3 regions of the Agarivorans sp. Z349TD_8 genome follow, and region 3 is predicted to be linked to each of the others. Evidence: predicted binding sites of a transcription regulator. Region 3 holds the regulator's gene; each other region holds the start of a gene.
The links. The regulator sigma-54, encoded in region 3, starts transcription at its own class of promoters, with help from an activator protein. The targets are predictions, from matches to a motif close to GTTGGCACGNNNNTNGNNT.
Positions count from the first base shown of each region.

Region 1: a site for sigma-54 is predicted at 3,708-3,726, ahead of nifH (nitrogenase iron protein). Genes of this name have one in related genera too.
Region 2: a site for sigma-54 is predicted at 2,806-2,824, ahead of ACRRS1_RS21405 (flagellar basal body L-ring protein FlgH). Genes of this name have one in related genera too.

Region 1 covers NZ_CP194037.2:2,233,732-2,239,825, forward strand. The annotation lists gene ACRRS1_RS10145 (hypothetical protein) at 1-192, shown strand, start outside; gene ACRRS1_RS10150 (hypothetical protein) at 182-694, shown strand; gene ACRRS1_RS10155 (ABC transporter substrate-binding protein) at 1,514-2,599, shown strand; gene nifH (nitrogenase iron protein) at 3,772-4,650, shown strand; gene nifD (nitrogenase molybdenum-iron protein alpha chain) at 4,696-6,094, shown strand, end outside.
Region 2 covers NZ_CP194037.2:4,734,742-4,740,835, reverse strand. The annotation lists gene ACRRS1_RS21410 (methyl-accepting chemotaxis protein) at 334-1,947, opposite strand; gene ACRRS1_RS21405 (flagellar basal body L-ring protein FlgH) at 3,050-3,808, shown strand; gene ACRRS1_RS21400 (flagellar assembly protein T N-terminal domain-containing protein) at 3,816-5,030, shown strand; gene ACRRS1_RS21395 (hypothetical protein) at 5,044-5,757, shown strand; gene ACRRS1_RS21390 (S8 family peptidase) at 6,043-6,094, shown strand, end outside.
Region 3 covers NZ_CP194037.2:4,167,020-4,173,113, reverse strand. The annotation lists gene pmbA (metalloprotease PmbA) at 1-375, shown strand, start outside; gene mgtE (magnesium transporter) at 553-1,914, opposite strand; gene ACRRS1_RS18710 (HPr family phosphocarrier protein) at 2,152-2,421, opposite strand; gene rapZ (RNase adapter RapZ) at 2,408-3,265, opposite strand; gene ptsN (PTS IIA-like nitrogen regulatory protein PtsN) at 3,292-3,735, opposite strand; gene hpf (ribosome hibernation promoting factor) at 3,744-4,031, opposite strand; gene ACRRS1_RS18690 (RNA polymerase factor sigma-54) at 4,058-5,563, opposite strand; gene lptB (LPS export ABC transporter ATP-binding protein) at 5,615-6,094, opposite strand, start outside.

The sequences.
Region 1 (6,094 bases), 1.9 Mb from region 3:
AATCAAACAAGCTATAATATTTATATGGCTAATTGGGAGTATTTTTACCAATCCTTTGATGCTTTTGATAAAATAGCACAAGAAAGAATTGAATTTATTGCATTTAATCAAGGTCAAGCTCATATCTCTAAGCCTAAAGAATATAAATTTTGGAAGGCTATATATTTAGGTTGTAAATATAATGCTAAATAAAATTATTTTCACATTGTTACTGACACTTCCATTCTATTCTATAGCTGAAATTTCAGAGGAAGCTAAATATGCTTCTTTTTTGGTCCAGGTTAACTTAACTAAATATAGTGAGAAAAGTGAGCGCTGTCGTAATAAAATGAGATCTTTTACGTTGTCATCAACTGACAGAGCCCGCCTAAAAAAATTACCTAAAGAGGCCTCAAAAGGTTTAACGAAGTTACTTGATGACGCGCTTCTACAATGTACTCAGCCTGAAATATTTAATTTAGCTAATTCATTACTTATTCTTGAGGAACAAAATGCTTTAGAAAAATCTTCTGTTATTAAGGAGCAGGTACATTTAATTAGGAAGCTTGTTTTTTCTAAAACTTCTATTCAACCAAATATAGAGTACTCACAATTATCACCAGGATTACAGTCTAAGTTAAATAAAATTGATTTTTTAAAGTATCCTTTTGATATGTTTGTCGTTATTGAAGGTGCTTGGGGCCTCCCTCATTAATGCACCATAACAGGGCGAGCGCATGAGTATTTTTTAAGCATAAAGTGGTTATAGGTTGAATAACATCTTACTAAGCCACAATTAAACTGCCTGCGCTTTTACTCTCTATCCTTTACGCCGTGCTCAATTTGAGCAAAAAGAAGAGCATAGACATCCATGTTAAAAACTACAGGGACAGTAACAACGTTAGTGAAGTGAACACCACTGAAATCATTTAGTCCTCAGGTTATTGTCATGCCGATTAACGGCTAAATTCACAGTAGGTGACTCAGTTTGATGCAATTAACCAGACAGTCATCCCAACGAGCTGCTTTAGAATGACAATCTTGTTATTTCTTGCCATGCCTAGCTAGAATATATAAGGGCTCGCCATATTGTTGTGAAGTCATGTCCGCATCTCTGCTATTCCAACTCCCAACTCCCAACTCCCAACTCCCAACTCCCAACTCCCAACTCCCAACTCTTAGTTCTTAGCTCCTAACACGCCACCTATAACTGCAGTTAATATCGCCATCGGTAAACGTAAGTGAATAACCATGATTTGAACTGAATCTTCACCAGAAATGGAAAGCCAAATAAAGTTAAAGATCGCTTTCAGCCCCCTTGTTGCATCAAGTATAGAGTGTCCAGAAGCAGTACTTTTTATTTTTTCTTAATATTCAATTGCTTAATGTTAATTTCTTGTCAATATATTGCCTGTTTTGTATCAAATGAAAATGATGTTTATTTGCATTATCGTTAGCGAGTGGATAGTGTGACGCAGTCTTCAAGGCAGTTCAGTATTAATCGGTTAGCAAAATAGATAAGGATTCATATAAAATGTACAAAATATTACTTGGCTTAATCGCTGCTATTTTTAGTCAGGTTTCGTTTGCAAAACTCACCACTGTCACGGATGTTATTGATCGTGAAGTCACTTTTGATGCCCCTGCGCAACGTGTAGTTGTTGGCTTTTATCCAGAAGACTATATGGCAATAGGTACTGAGGCGGCATTTGATAATGTTGTTGGGATGGCAAAATACATGTGGGAAACTCGCACTGAAAACTGGGAGTTATATGTAAAACACCGTCCTTCTTTAAAAAATATTCCTGACATGGGTCGAGTGGATACCAACTCTTTCTCTGTTGAAAAGGTCATAGCACTAAATCCTGATCTATTGATGCTAGCCGAGTGGCAATATAAAGCGCTGGGGAGTGAAGTATCACGCTTCGAGTCTGTAGGGATCCCGATTATCGTTGTTGATTACAATGCCCAAACCGTAGAGCGTCATGTTAAGAGTACTGAGCTAATAGGTGTTATTACTGGCCAGGAAGAGCGCGCAGCCAAAATTTCGAGTGAGTACCAGCAAAGTGTAGAGATGATCAACGCTAGGTTAAAAGAAGCCAACCTGCCTAAACCGAAGGTTTATACTGAATACGGAGGTGCCGGTGTGGAAGAAATTGGTTATACGTTTGGTAAAAACATGTGGGGTGCTATTTCCACAATGGCTGGCGCAGATAATATCGCAGCTCCTTATGTCGAATGGTGGGGAAAACTCAATCCTGAACAAATTATTGCCGCTAACCCAGACATTGTCGTTATCACTGGTTATGAATCTGGTCGAGCAAATAAAACAGCGATGGTTATGGGACAAGGAGTTGATGAAGAGTTAGCGAAGCAACGTCTTCTCGGCTATAAAAATCGCGATGACTGGACAACGTTAGCAGCTGTGAAAAACAATCGAATCTATGGTGCATATCACGGTGCGGTTCGGACGATTTTGGATGGTGCTATGATCCAATATTACGCCAAGATAATGTATCCGGAAGTTTTTAAAGATTTAGACCCAGTTGAGTATTACCAAAATTTCTATAAAAAATACCTACCTGTTCGACCGAAAGGCACGTTTATGACTCACTTATAGTTGATTACTTACAAGTAACAATACGGGAGTCAGTGACTCCCTAACAAGATAGCTAGACAGCGATTCCTGTTTTAAAATGTCTTCTTATTTTTCCAGCGTAGAGCTTGTATTGAGAAAACGATCTAGCTTGGTGAGCGCAGCACCACAAAGAACACTCTTGGTTGCAAGTCCCAGAGTGTGAAGACGTTTTTGAGGAATCGAGGGGCGATTCAACATTGCAACGCGATGAAAACTATAACTCAATATGCTTAAACAAAAAGTTGGGAGAGACGCATATTCTAGGACAAGCAATGCTTGACCAGCCACCATGTTATAGGCCAAATTAAGAGTGTGTATTCCCCTCTAACGCTTATTTAAGTAAGAGCTCTACAGACACATTACTTTTATAAAAACTGATACACATACAATCAATCTAATATCAAATTTAGCCGTATTATCTTCATTGATAAAGATGGAATTGCTTACTGGCTAGTGATGTGAAAAGGTTGATCATGGTAACAAATAGCTAGACTGTCATCCTAACTCCCCAAACACATGTTTGCGCTATTGTGAGCAATGATACAGCAAGCCATTTATAGGATTTAGTCGTGATTTGTCAGAACGTGGGCAAAATCGAGTATGAGCGCCTATCCGTTACTGGTTGAGGATACCACCCCTTATATTAGGCGCTAGCGGTTTATATTGCGGTTAATGCTGTCGCCTATCGTGAGTGGGATGTGCCTGCGCATATCATTGAGTTAAGCCATAACCACGATAAACCGAGAACCACAGCCCTAAGTTTACTGTTGCAAGCATTGCACAATCTGTTGTGGTGTTCACTTAAGCAGCTGACGCTGCTGGTTAGGTTCGATAATGACATTTAGCCCAGTGGCATGATCGAGCTGCATTTTATATTACTTGTCCTGAACATTTTCTCAATATTGAGTGATTTAATTGTATCTAAGTCATTTATTCATTTGTTGGGGGGCGCTCCGCAAGCACAATCATTCTTACAATGATTGTTGTGTAAGCGACATTGATGAGGGCTTTGTGGCACGAACTTGCGACAAAAACTTCTTGGTGATGATTTATTCTTGTTTTTATTCAATGACTTATGGTTTTTATTCCAGTTGGCTCGGTATTCGCAATAGTTACTGCGGGAACCGTTTATCAAGCTAAAGGAAGAAAATATTATGGCTATTCGTCAATGTGCAATTTACGGAAAAGGTGGTATTGGTAAATCAACTACTACCCAAAACTTAGTAGGTGCTTTAGCAGAAGCTGGCAAGAAAGTAATGATTATCGGCTGTGATCCTAAAGCGGATTCAACCCGCCTTATTTTACATGCAAAAGCGCAAAACACCATTATGGAAATGGCTGCTGATGCGGGTTCTGTAGAAGATATCGAATTAGAAGATGTACTTAAAGTCGGTTACGGCGGTGTTCGTTGTGTTGAGTCTGGCGGTCCTGAGCCAGGTGTAGGTTGTGCGGGTCGTGGTGTGATTACTGCGATTAACTTCTTAGAAGAAGAAGGCGCCTATGAAGAAGATCTCGATTTCGTATTCTACGACGTATTGGGTGACGTGGTTTGTGGTGGTTTCGCTATGCCTATTCGCGAAAACAAAGCGCAAGAAATCTACATCGTGGTATCGGGTGAGATGATGGCGATGTATGCCGCAAACAACATCTCTAAAGGGATTTGTAAATATGCTGCCACCGGTAGTGTTCGTTTAGCGGGTCTGATTTGTAACTCACGTAAATGTGACCGTGAAGATGAACTGATTGAAGCGCTTGCGGCCAAAATTGGTACTCAAATGATCCATTTCGTACCGCGTGACAACGTTGTACAACAAGCTGAAATTCGTCGTATGACCGTGATTGAGTACAACCCTAAATGTAATCAAGCCGATGAATATCGCGCCCTCGCCAATAAAATCATCAACAACGAGTTATTTGTCGTTCCGACTCCTGTGACTATGGATGAGTTAGAAGAGTTGCTTATGGAATTCGGCATCATGGACGCAGAAGACGAGTCGATCATTGGTCAAGTTGCTGAAGAAGTGACCGCCTAATCATTCACCAACCAAGTGATCTTATTGATGCTATAGGAGGCAGCAATGTCTAACAATAAAGCAGAAACTCAAGCGCTGATTGATGAAGTGCTAGAAGTTTATCCAGAAAAAGCCAAAGCGGATCGTAAAAAGCACCTCGATGCCAACGACAGTGGAACGGGTAGTTGTATTACCGCTAACCGTAAGTCGTTGCCAGGGGTGATGACCGCGCGGGGCTGTGCTTACGCGGGTTCGAAAGGGGTTGTGTGGGGACCAATTAAAGATATGGTGCATATCTCTCATGGTCCTGTGGGGTGTGGCCAATACTCACGCGCTGGCCGTCGTAACTATTATACCGGTTATACCGGGGTAAACAGCTTCGGCACCATGAACTTTACCTCTGATTTCCAAGAGCGCGACATTGTGTTTGGGGGCGATAAAAAACTTGCCACCATGATCGACGAAGTGGAAATGTTGTTTCCATTAGCGAGCGGGATTTCTATTCAATCAGAATGTCCTGTCGGGCTGATCGGTGATGATATCGAAGCGGTTGCTAAAACCAAAGGTGCAGAAATCGGTAAAACCATCGTGCCAGTGCGTTGTGAAGGTTTCCGTGGGGTGAGTCAGTCGCTGGGTCACCACATCGCCAACGATACTTTACGAGATTACGTCTTGGATAAGTCGGAAGGTAAAGAAGTCGCGACCACCGATTACGATGTGGCCATCATTGGTGATTACAACATTGGTGGTGATGCCTGGTCTTCACGGATCTTATTGGAAGAAATTGGTTTACGGGTCGTGGCGCAGTGGTCGGGTGACGGTACCTTACCAGAGCTTGAAAATACCCCTTCGGTGAAGCTTAACCTAGTTCACTGTTATCGTTCGATGAACTACATCTGTCGCCACATGGAAGAAAAATACGGTGTGCCATGGATGGAATACAACTTATTTGGTCCCACTAAGTGTGAAGAATCCTTACGCGCTATTGCGGCCAAGTTCGATGAGAAAATTCAGGCCAAGGCTGAAGAAGTGATTGCTGGTTACAAAGCGCAATGGCAAGCCGTTGTCGACAAGTATCGTCCTCGCTTGGAAGGCAAGAAAGTCATGTTATATGTGGGTGGGTTGCGTCCGCGTCACGTGATTGGTGCCTATGAAGATTTAGGTATGGAAATTGTTGGTGCGGGTTATGAATTTGGTCATAACGATGATTACAGCAAAACCGTCCCTGAAGTGAAAGATGCCACCTTGATTTACGATGACGTAACAGGTTACGAGTTAGAAGCATTTGCCGACAAACTGAAACCCGATCTGATTGGTGCCGGTGTGAAAGAAAAATACATCTTCCAAAAAATGGGGATCCCATTCCGTCAAATGCACAGCTGGGATTATTCCGGTCCTTATCATGGCTTCGATGGGTTTGCCATCTTCGCCCGCGACATGGACATGACGCTGAACAACCCTTGCT
Region 2 (6,094 bases), 570 kb from region 3:
AAGTAGGCTGGATATCGCCAGACACCTATTTAGAGAAAGCCTATCCTTACGGATAGGCTTTTTTTTATGTCTGGGATTTAGCAAGGGCAGCCAAGGCGAACCGATGTTCATGAACAAACCATGTGAAAGTTGGCTGGATATCGCCAGACACCTATTTAGAGAAAGCCTATCCTCACGGATAGGCTTTTTTATGCCTTACACATACGATGTTTCGCTAAAAACGACCTGTTGCGTGTTGCTAGCGCCTCCGTAGGTCGGAAGCGCTGCGGTTTAAGGTTTTAATGTGAAGCTCTATTTTTATTCAACAAAGCTTTGTTTGTCATGTATAGCCTGTCATTGAAGTTTAAAAAGCGATAATCTCTCATCCAATTGTTGTGACATACTGGCTAAGGTTTCGCTTTCTGAAGCAAGATAACCGGATGCTTGAGTCATTTCTAAGGCAGCGTCATTAATTCCTGACACATTACGATTCATATCTTCTGCAACCGCACTCTGTTCTTCGGCAGCCGTTGCGATTTGGGTCGATTGGTCACTTACATGTTCAATATGACTGACAATGGTTCCTAGATCGCTGCCGCAACTTTCTGCGGATTGAACGCTAACATGCGCTAAGTCTTTACTTTTTTGCATCACACTGGCGGTATCAACGGCGAGTTTTTGTAGGCGATTAATTGTGCTTTGGATCTCTTCGGTTGATTGATTAGTCCTTGCTGCTAAATTTCTAACTTCATCGGCGACGACCGCAAATCCTCGACCTTGTTCTCCGGCTCGAGCGGCTTCAATGGCAGCGTTTAATGCGAGCAAGTTGGTTTGTTCAGAAATACTACTGATCACTGAGGTGACATCACTGATCTCCATCACTCCTTCTTTTAACTTATTCACTTGATCGGTGGCCGATTCTAGTTCAACGGATAAAGTTTTAATGCTATCAACACTTAAACTTACGTCGTTATTACCAAGTTTTGCCTCTTTACTGGCATTAATTGTGTCAGTTGCAGTAGATTCAGCATAACCTGCCACTTCGGCAACGGTTGCCGACATTTGATTCATCGCTGTTGCTAGTTGGTTTAGTTGGTCTCGTTGATTGGTCACAGCTTGACTTGTTTCTTCTGCAGAAGAGGCGATGCGTGTTGCAGCATCTGCTAGTTGTTTCGCTGAGTTCACCGACTCAAGTAAAGCTTTACGAACCGAGCGAATACTTTCGTTAATTCGCATGGCAACAATACCAATTTCATCTTGGCCATGAACTGGAATTTTGGCCGTGAGATCGCCATCGGCGACTGATTTCATCGCTTGCTTAATGTCTTCAAGCGGTTTCACTACGGAAGAGCTAATGATATAACCCAACAGGATCATAATAACGATAATCAGCAAGGTGGCTCCCGCCATTTTTAATACCTGATTGTTCACTTCTTGAGCAATGTCGTCGGTTAGCATTCCTGCACCGACGATCCAGCCCCAAGCTTGAAAATTTCGAAGATAGGCGATTTTATTCGAGGCTTGCATGTTGCCATTAGTCCAAGGGTAGGTAACGATGCCACCATTTGGCCTCTGCCCAGCATTAACCATGTCGTACCAATAGTGTTCTTTGGAGCCTTTGCTTGCGTCGCCCATTTGCTGACCAATCAGATCGGCCCGTATCGGATGAGCTAATATTCGGCGTGAAGTATCAATAATATATAGGTAGTTATTACCATCAAAACGAGTTGCTTCGATCAACTCCTTGGTTCGAGCTTGAGCTTCTTCTTTAGAATATCGTTGATTGAAGTCGGCTATTTGGCTGAGAGCCGCATTAACCACTGCCTTGAGGCGTGATTCTCGTTCAAAGGTTAAGTTACGGCTGAGGGTGTTTGCCGAAATTAGCGACAGACTTATAAAGCCTATGATTGCGACACTAATAAGGATGCTAAGTTTAATACTGACTCTAATATCTTTAAGTTTTAACATTTGTCTATTACCATTTTGGCCCAGCAACGGTGTTACTTGGGGTCTAGTTACCAGTCATGCGATCAATTATTACCCTATGCTTGAATTATCATCATTGGATAAATTTGATCTTGTTAGTCTATGAAAAGCAATTCACCGTAATCGAGACGTACTTTCTTTCCTAGAAAAATTTAGTAGCTAAACCAATTTATGGGACATAGAAATCAACTTCGGTTTTTAAGGTTATAAAGTAAGCAACTCAACTTAATAGTAGTTTCCGCATTAATAGTTTCAAATTATTTGACGATTTAATTTATAAGGTCTTTTGACATTAGTTGCTCGGCATATTGATCGAGTGCTTTAAGGGCTGGTTTATCTTTTGATTTGCTTCAGATCTAAAACTGGCTGGTGAACGCTATGAGCTTGAATAAATGGCGTCGATGGTCTTGGCATTTTCTGCTGCAAAAATATTCCTAAGTCATATCGATAAGAGTTTAATAAGCGGGCTCTTTTAGCGGGGGTTATCGAGTTTAGCAGTACAGTCTCTGAATCAAGAAGTAATCAAGCACTGTAAAAATAGTTTTGGAAGAACATCTGTTAAGAAGCCGTTATGTGTGGGAGGGGACTACTTCGAATATTACATTATATGCTCTTGGATTGAACAATTCCTATTTATAAATCATAAGCTTATGGGAAATGTTTTTCCGCAGTTTCATTTTTTTATGACAATTTTTTGCCGTTCACAGGCAAGATTTGCCGATTCTACATGGATTTTACTGTTTAGTTAATAAACAACAGTCATATTGTTTATCGGCAGCGCTAAATAAAAATTTACATCAAATTTCAAAATTAACATAAAATGCTGAAATATATGAATTTAGTGGCATTTAATTTGCATTAAATCATTGGTGAATGACCTAAGCGACGGATTGTTGTCGGTGATTACACGTTTGTGTCGATTAGATCTTCGTAAGGATGTGTTTCTAATGACGTTAGTGGCATTTGCTTTGCTATAAGTTGTTTATGTTTTATTTAAGCAGCTAATTAAAAGGGGCGTTCAGTCCTCTTCAGTAAAGTATATGAAAGAGTAATAAACGGAACTAGCGGAAGTGGGAATAGATCAATGATAACTAGGATGATGGTGATGTGCAGTATAGCCTTGTTAGCTGCATGTTCGACTATTAAAGAGGGCGTAGAAGATGTTGTGGAAAGCGTCCAAGAGCATGAAGACAGTAGTCAGCGACAAGTCACGGTGAGTACCGATCATCGTTCACCAATTCCAGATGACCCTTACTATGCGCCTATTGAACCCGGCCCTGCGGCGGCACCAGTGATTGTGACCGGCTCGATGTTTAACAGCAACACTTCGCGGAGTTTATATAGTTATACACCTCCTTTCGCTTTAGGCGATACCATCACCATTTTACTTGATGAGGAAGCAACTGCGACTAAGTCGGCTAGTTCAACTCTGGGGAAAGAAAATAGCTATAAGTTGGATCCGATTTCGGTACCTGGTGGCACCTTGACTATTAATGGTCGAGAAGTGCAACTAGAAATGAATCAGAAGCAAGATTTTGATGGTTCTTCAGACGCCAATCAACGACATCGTTTATCTGGGAGAATTACGGTATCGGTGGTCGACATTCTTAACAATGGCAACCTGGTGGTACGCGGAGAGAAGTGGCTGGTAATTAATAACGGGAAAGAGTATATGCGGTTTACCGGTATTGTTCGGCCTCTAGATGTTGCGGAAAATAATACGATCGGCTCTTATCAAGTGGCCGATGCACGGATCGAGTTTAGTGGTACAGGGGATCATGCCGACGTGCAAACTCAAGGTTGGTTGTCTTCGTTCCTAGGTGGAAGTATGTGGCCTTTATAGGAAGTTGATGATGTACCTATTGAGATTGATTTACTCTAGTGCTTTTTTGTATGCGCTATTGGTTGTTCCTTGTTACGGCGTGTGGCTGGAGGGAGAAGGACAGGCGCGGATTATTGATGGTCAAGTCGATACTGCTCGCCAGCAAGCGATCCAAGCTGCGTTGATCACATTAATGTATCGGGGTGGGGCGAGTGTTAAGTCTTTGCAGGTTGTTAAATCTGGAGTGCTGGAAACCGATGAACTAACGGTTCGCACTAATGGCGAAGTGTATGACATGAAGCTGTTAGTTGAGACGATCAAGGAAGACCAGATTGTGGTGAAAGTCGCGGCTGATATCTTTCCCCTTAATAGCTGTGAAAAGGACAGTTATGCGAAGACCTTATTTGTTGGTCCTTTTCAGCTACAAAAGCGTGAGCATGCTCAGTTGGGCGGAATTTATCGTACACCGGAAGAGGTATCACGAAGAGTTTTTCATCGTTTCAAGCAAAACAGCAAGCGGGTGGATGCGCGTCATTTAATGACTCAGCAAATTGCTTTGGATGGTCGTTACTCGCATGATTTAGAATCGCAAATGCTCACGTTCGCTCGTTCGTTATCGGAAAAATTCGATGTGCAATACATCCTGTTTGGTCAAATCGTCGATATGTCCAGTTATAACGAGACTTCCACCAATCTGCTGGGCATCAGTGATACGGTGAAACAACGAAACTTTCAGATGAAGTTGTTTGTGATTGATGGAATCAATGGAGAGACTGTTTTACGTAAAAATTATGGCTCGAATCGAGAGTGGCCGTTTGATGTCACTATGAAGTTTGATGTAACTGGTGAAACGTTTTGGTCTTCGGATTATGGCAAACTGATTGATTCCTATATAGATCAGTCAGTTCAAGATGTTGAAGATTCGTTGTATTGCCGACAAAGCCTCGCCAAAGTTGTTGGTATCTATAATGGTCAGGTTGTGATTAATATCGGACGAGTAAACGGCGTGCGTAAAGGGGATAAATTTGAACTGGTTCGTCAGCAATATCTGATGCATCTTGATGGTGGTTTAAAAGGCCCGATCTTTAATGCCGACAATACTCAACTCACGGTTGTATCGGTACAGTCAGATCGAGCCGTGTTAAGCACACAGCGCTACTCGGAAATGGCAAATATTCAAATTAGGGATGTGTTGGTCGCGGTTAATCAAGACCCTTTTGCCCTAGACGACTCAATTAATTAGCAAGGAAGATACAATGAGCAGCACTTATAACTCGACGCCACTCGCAACCCAAGATATCGCTTATAAACCTAAGCTTATCGAGGTAAACGCTCAACAGACCGCGGAAGAAAGTAGTAATGGTGGTTTTGCTGAAACCCTAAAGCAAGTGCTTCAGTTAGGTGATTCAAGTGCTACGGAGTCCTTAGGGCAAGCGGCTGATAAGCTCACCACCGAGGAACAAACCGCAAAGGCTGAGCCGAAGGATCTAAGTCTTGAAGAATTGGCGCCTAAAGCTTTGGATTTAGGTTTAGGTTTAGCCTCTGGAAATCCTATCGCTGCGGGTTTAGCGGGAACTGATTTATTACAAAGTGGCTTAAAAACTGATATCGAAGCACAATTTACTCAACTCGGGCAAACGCTTGCGGCAGCTTTGGTTGCTGGTTTATCAGGTAACCCAATTGCCACGGCAGTGACATCAAGCGTGGAAAGTGTCGGCCAACAAACGGCCTTGGACCAAGTGAAAGCTATCGGAGAGCAGGCGCTTGGTGCAGAGTCCAAAATTGCAGGTGTCAGCGATTTAGTAGAGGCGGTCGGGTCTAAAATTGCAGGAGTGACCGAATCGGCGGAAGCGAAAACCGCAGCCAACCTCACCGGGGCAATTAAAACCAAGGGGACAATTCCTCAAGCCATTCTCGATGCTCAAGCAGCCAAAATTAATCAACAAAAAGGTATAGAAGAGAATAGTTAATCGCTGGCTGTTCTTTGATTGAGAGGAGTCTTGGTATTTCACTTCTCTTCAAGACCCGCTAATGTTGCTGCGTATTACATCGCTGAGTGAAAGCGCGTCAGTCGTTTTCAAGTGAGTTCACCGCGCAGTAAGATCGGACTCATGACAATTCTTTACAATTTAATACCCTTTGTTTTACATAGCATAAATGTAAAAAAACTAAGTGATATTATATCTTCACATGTTCTTTTGATGAAGATTGAATATGATGGCATGAAGAATGTGTCGGTTTAGGTAAGGGAATATATGAAAATTATTGTGCTTTGGTTACTTGCATTAAGCTTGTTTGCCTGTGGTG
Region 3 (6,094 bases):
TATTTGTTAACCAGCTACTCGGCACGTAAACTGGGCATGCAAAGTACCGGTCATGCTGGTGGGATCCATAATTGGTTAGTGCAGCACAGTGGGATCAATCGGGCTGATTTGCTGAAGCAAATGGGAACCGGTTTATTGGTGACAGAGCTGATGGGCCAAGGCGTTAATTTGGTCACCGGTGATTATTCTCGAGGCGCGGCTGGTTATTGGGTTGAAAATGGTGAAATTGCTTTTCCGGTACATGAGATTACGGTAGCCAGTACCTTGCCAGAGATGTTTGCCAATATAGTTGCCATTGCGGATGACTTCGATAAAGAAAGCTCAATTCAAACCGGTTCAATATTGATTTCTTCGATGAAGATTGCGGGTAGCTAGTACTTGTTACTCTTTCAGCGTCTATTTCTGTTTAAGATAAGCATTTTAACAGCGGCCTGTGGTATGCCGCTTTGTTTTCTCCGAAAATACAGCTCAAGCTTGCTTCAAAGATAAATTTTTCGTCAGCGCTTAGGCAGATTGATATTTAGTAGGAGCTGCGATTTAGATACTCCTGCCTTAAGCTAATACTAAGGTGGCCATACCTAAAAAGGAGAACAAGCCCATCACATCGGTGATGGTGGTTAAGGCCATTCCCCCCGCTAAAGCGGGGTCGATATTAAATTTTTTCATTAATAAGGGAATACTAACCCCGGCTAATCCGGCTAAGGACATATTAATGAACATCGCCCCAGCGATGATAATGCCTAAAGTCCAGTCACCTTTCCATAGGGTGATCACTACCGAAATAACACTCGCCCAAATTAAGCCATTTAACATACCGATTGCGGCTTCCTTACCGATCAACCAGCGAGAGTTGCCCTCGCCAATGTGGCCCACCGCAAGCCCCCGGATCACGAGCGCTAAAGTTTGATTACCAGCGATGCCACCCATACTAGGAACAATAGTCATTAAGATCGCTAGCGTTGCCAATTGTTCAATCGTTGATTCAAACATATTGCTAATCGACGCTGCAATTAAAGCCGTACAAAGATTCACCGCTAGCCAGACGGTGCGCCGTTGAGTACTTTTTAAGACCGGGGCGAAGGTATCCTCGTCATCGTCCATCCCCGCCATCCCCATCATCGAGTGTTCCGCATGCTCACGAATAATATCCACCACATCATCGATGGTAATTCGGCCTAACAAGCGCCCTTGTTCATCAACTACTGGGGCAGATATCCAGTCGTGGCGTTCAAACAGGGAAGCCACGTCATCTTCATCCATGGCGACCGGTATGGTTTCAGCATTACTATCCATTACCTCTCTGACGTTGACGCTTGGATTAACGGTGAGCAAGGTTGATAGTGGGATATCGCCGAGTAGTAAATCATTCTCATCGACAACATAAAGTGCATCCGTTGCTTCAGGAAGTTCGCCCCTAAGCCGCAAATAGCGCAATACAACATCAATACTGACATCTGCCCGCAGGGTGATGGTGTCGGTATTCATGATACTGCCAGCGGTGTCTTCTGGATAAGCGAGCGCAGCTTCGACTCGATGGCGGTCTTGGCCATCCATTTGCGACAATACCTCTTGATAGACACTATCGGGTAGGCTGCGAAGCACGTAGGCGATATCATCGGTGTCCATTCCCTCGGTCGCTGCAGCAAGGGTTTCGGGGGCCATTAATTGGAGTACCCCTTCCATGACATCTTCGTTTAATTCTTCGAGGATCTCACCGTGCTTTTCCGGATCGGTGAGTTGCCATAATACTTTTCGACCTGCGGGAGGGCTAGATTCTAATAGTAGAGCGACATCACAAGGCGGCATCTGATGAAGCATTCGCCTAACATGCACAAACATACCACTATCGAGCGCTTGGTTTAGCTCCTGTAGGCGTTTGTGTTGATTAGGATTTAACTCCATCTCTTCAGGCATAAGCGGTCCTTATAGTCGTGTAAAGATTAAACCACGCTTTTAGAGCGGGTGAACCTGTCGCGGATGGTACAAAGGTTTTCAGCGGAACCCTTTGGGTAACATGTGTCACAGTTTACGGCTTGAGTACCTGCATCAGTGCTGTTTCTACGCGATAGGCTCTGCCTTGTCCGCTACGATATAAATATTCACTAAAAATGCAACAGGACTTAGTGTAGCAGTTGCATCAATAAATTCGCGTTATTCCTCGTCGAAGTTTGCTTCAACGAGTTGTTGTATGGCATCGAGAGCAGCCTCTGCATCGTTACCTTCAGAGATTATCGTGAGGGTATTGCCTTGAGCGCTTGCCAATACCAGCAATCCCATCACGCTGGCAGCCGAAGCGGTTTTTTCCCCGTCAATAATACTTACTTCAGCTTCAAATTCTTGTACCAATTCGACCAGTTTGGTGGCTGGGCGAGCGTGTAAGCCCAGTTTGTTTTTTACGACGACTTGTCTAGTGAGTTTCAAGTTTATGTTCCAAAGTTCGATGGCGCCGCTGCACCTTACGTTTTTGACTAAAGTGTTCAGCCAGTTGTTCGGCGACATAAACACTACGATGTTGTCCGCCAGTACAACCAATTGCGATGGTCAGATAGGCGCGATTATTGGCTTCTAAATGCGGCAGCCAAGATCCTAATAAATCAGCGATTTGCTGGATGTACTGCTCTACAAGAGGCTGCTTGGCTAAATAATCTTTAACCGCTTGATCGAGACCGCATAAAGGTCGTAGTTCTTCTTGCCAGTGCGGGTTCGGTAAAAAGCGAGCATCAAATAGGTAATCGGCATCATTGGGTACGCCATTTTTAAAGCCAAAGGACTCAAACACCATAATTAATTGCTGTTGTTGTTCTCCGGTCACTCGCGATCGAATGAGCTGACTCAATTCATGTACGGATAAACGCGAGGTATCTATTCTTAGGTCAGCATTGCGAGAAATGGGGGCGAGCAGGGCGGTTTCAGATTCTATGGCCTTGGCTAGAGACATGTCGTTTTGACTCAGTGGATGAACCCGCCGAGTTTCACTGTAGCGGCGGATCAGCGCATCATCTTTCGCGTCGAGAAAAATACTTAATAGGTTAAGCTCAGAGCCTTCATCGCGAATTAGTTGACCGATGGGTGAGGGTTCATCAGGTAAATTTCGCACATCGATGCTAATGGCGACTTTGGTGTACTGTCTTTTTAGGTGTTCAATTAAAGGACGCCATAATACGACTGGTAAATTGTCGACACAGTAATAACCTAAATCTTCTAATACTCGTAGTGCGACCGTTTTACCTGAACCGGAGCGCCCGCTAACGATAATCAGTTCCATGATAACCCCTAATAACGATTAGAGTCTTAGGCTATCATGATCGTGTATAATTCGTCATCACTTTGTGCTGTACGAAGTTGTTTGCATATTTGCTTATCGTTAAGTTTTTCAGCAACTTGAGCGAGAGTATTTAGATGTTGTTGACATTGGTCTTCGGGAACCAGTAAGGCAAATATTAAATCAACGGCTTGATTGTCAATGGCGTCAAAGGAAATCGCCGGAGTACAGCGTAATAATACTGCGGTCGCATGGTATTGATTGCCTATTCTACCGTGAGGGATCGCGATGCCTTGGCCAATGCCAGTACTGCCCATGCGTTCACGATTTAATAAACTTTCAAATATACTTTTAGATGTGGTGTCGAGTTGCTTCGCAACCAGTTCACTGATCAATTCCAATGCTCGTTTTTTTGACGAACATTGGACTGCACTTTGGGTGCAGTCCAAGCTTAGTACTTTATCTATTTGCATTACTATGACTAATGTTTGGTGAGTTTTTCTTTATGCTTAATGACTTGGCGATCGAGCTTATCGATGAGGCTATCGATGGCCGCGTACATATCAGCGTGTTCTGAAGTGGCGAATAATTCACCACCATTTAGGTGTATAGTGGCTTCGGCAATCTGATTCAGTTTTTCGACATTGAGAATAACATGGACATTATTAATTTGGTCGAATCGTCGTTGTAGCTTAGTAAACTTAGTGTGGACATATTCTCTCAAAGACTCAGTGATTTCTACGTGGTGTCCAGTAAGGTTAATTTGCATAGATGTCGTCCCCTTTATAGTGGCCTTTAAATAAGGCTCTTACGTTGGTTAGAAGGTGGAATAGCCAATGACTCACGATATTTAGCTATCGTACGCCTAGCCACCTTGATGCCTTGATCTGCCAAAATATCAGCGATTTTACTATCGCTGAGTGGTTTACTGGTATTCTCGGCAGCAACCAGTTTCTTAATTAATGCACGAATGGCTGTTGAGGAGCATTCTCCTCCACCATCGGTAGCCACATGGCTAGAGAAAAAGTATTTGAGTTCGAAGATCCCGCGAGGGGTATGCATGAATTTTTGAGTCGTGACCCTAGAGATCGTGGATTCATGCATTTCAACCGCTTCGGCAACATCATTCAATACCATCGGTTTCATGGCTTCTTCACCATATTCAAAGAAAGCTTGTTGGTGATGCACGATGCAATTAGAGACTTTCAGTAGGGTTTCGTTACGGCTTTCAATACTCTTGATGAACCATTTTGCTTCTTGCAGATGGCTGCGAATAAACTGGGTATCGTTGGCGTTGGTCGAGGTTTTAGTCATCGATGCATAATGTGAATTGATGCGTAGTTTTGGCATCGCGTCAGGATTGAGTTCAACCACCCAGCGACCTTGACGTTTAATCACCGAGACATCGGGAATTACGTATTGGGCTTGATTTGGTTCGACGGCATTACCAGGTCTTGGCTCTAAGGTGTGAATCAGCCGCATCACTTCGCGTAGCTGCTCCTCTTTTAACTTGGTTTTACGGGCCAATAAACGAAAATCTCGATTTGCTAATACATCAATATGATTCGATACGATGTCTTTCGCTTCATTCAGCCAAGGTGTTTGTTCGCTGAAACGACTTAATTGGATGAGTAAGCATTCCTGTAGAGAGCGGGCAGCAATACCAACTGGATCGAAGTGCTGAATACGTTTAAGTACTGCTTCAATTTCATCTAACTCGACATCTAAATCATTATTTTCAATCGAACGTAGTCCCTCAAGTAATTGCTCACAATCTTGGGTCAGGTAACCTGATTGGTCGACTGCGTCGATGATGGCGAGGGCGATCGCTTGGTCTATTTCACTAAAAGGCGTGAGGCGCATTTGCCAGAGCAAGTGATCTTGTAAGGAGTCAACGGTTTCACCTTGAAACAACATGTCGTTGTCATCACTGCTGCTACCGGATGAAGAGCTGGCAGGAGCCGAACTCGCGCTGTAAATGTCATCCCAAGTTGAGTCAACCGGAAGATCGTCTGCGACGGTATCTTGACTAATCGCATCGCCAGTTTCCATCTGGCTGCTATCGATCTCCGTTTGGCTATTGTTTGCATCACTATTTTGCTCGCTGGCTGATTTAAATTCAGCCGAGTCTGCGTCATTTGCTTGCGCTTCATCTGCTTCTAGCAGAGGATTACTCTCCAAAGCTTCTTGGATTTCCTGCTGCAGATCCAGCGTCGAAAGCTGGAGTAAGCGTATGGCCTGTTGTAACTGGGGGGTCATGGTTAATTGCTGACCAAGACGCAACTGCAAAGATGCTTTCATTAATTACCGCTGTTCCTTCTTTTTATTATCGCGTTTGAGGACATACTTTAACTATAGCTTGAATTGTTCACCGAGATAAACTCGTTTCACATGCTCATTTTTAAGTATCTCCTCAGGTTTTCCTGAGGCTATCAGTTCGCCTTGGCTAACGATATAGGCGTGCTCACAAACATCTAGTGTTTCTCTTACATTGTGGTCGGTGATCAATACACCCAGACCGCGATCACGAAGATGTTCAATGATTTTTTTTATATCGATAACAGAAATAGGATCCACGCCTGCGAAGGGTTCGTCAAGCAAAATAAACTTAGGTGCGGCAGCTAGAGCGCGGGCAATTTCTACTCGGCGACGTTCACCGCCCGACAGACTCATGCCTAAATTCTTGCGAATATGACCAATATGAAACTCTTCAAGTAAGTCATCGAGCGCGCCCATTTGTTGTTGTTTATCGAGGTCTTTACGTGTTTCTAAGACCGCTAAAATATTCTTTTCTACCGAGAGGCGACGAAAGATAGATGCTTCTTGCGGTAG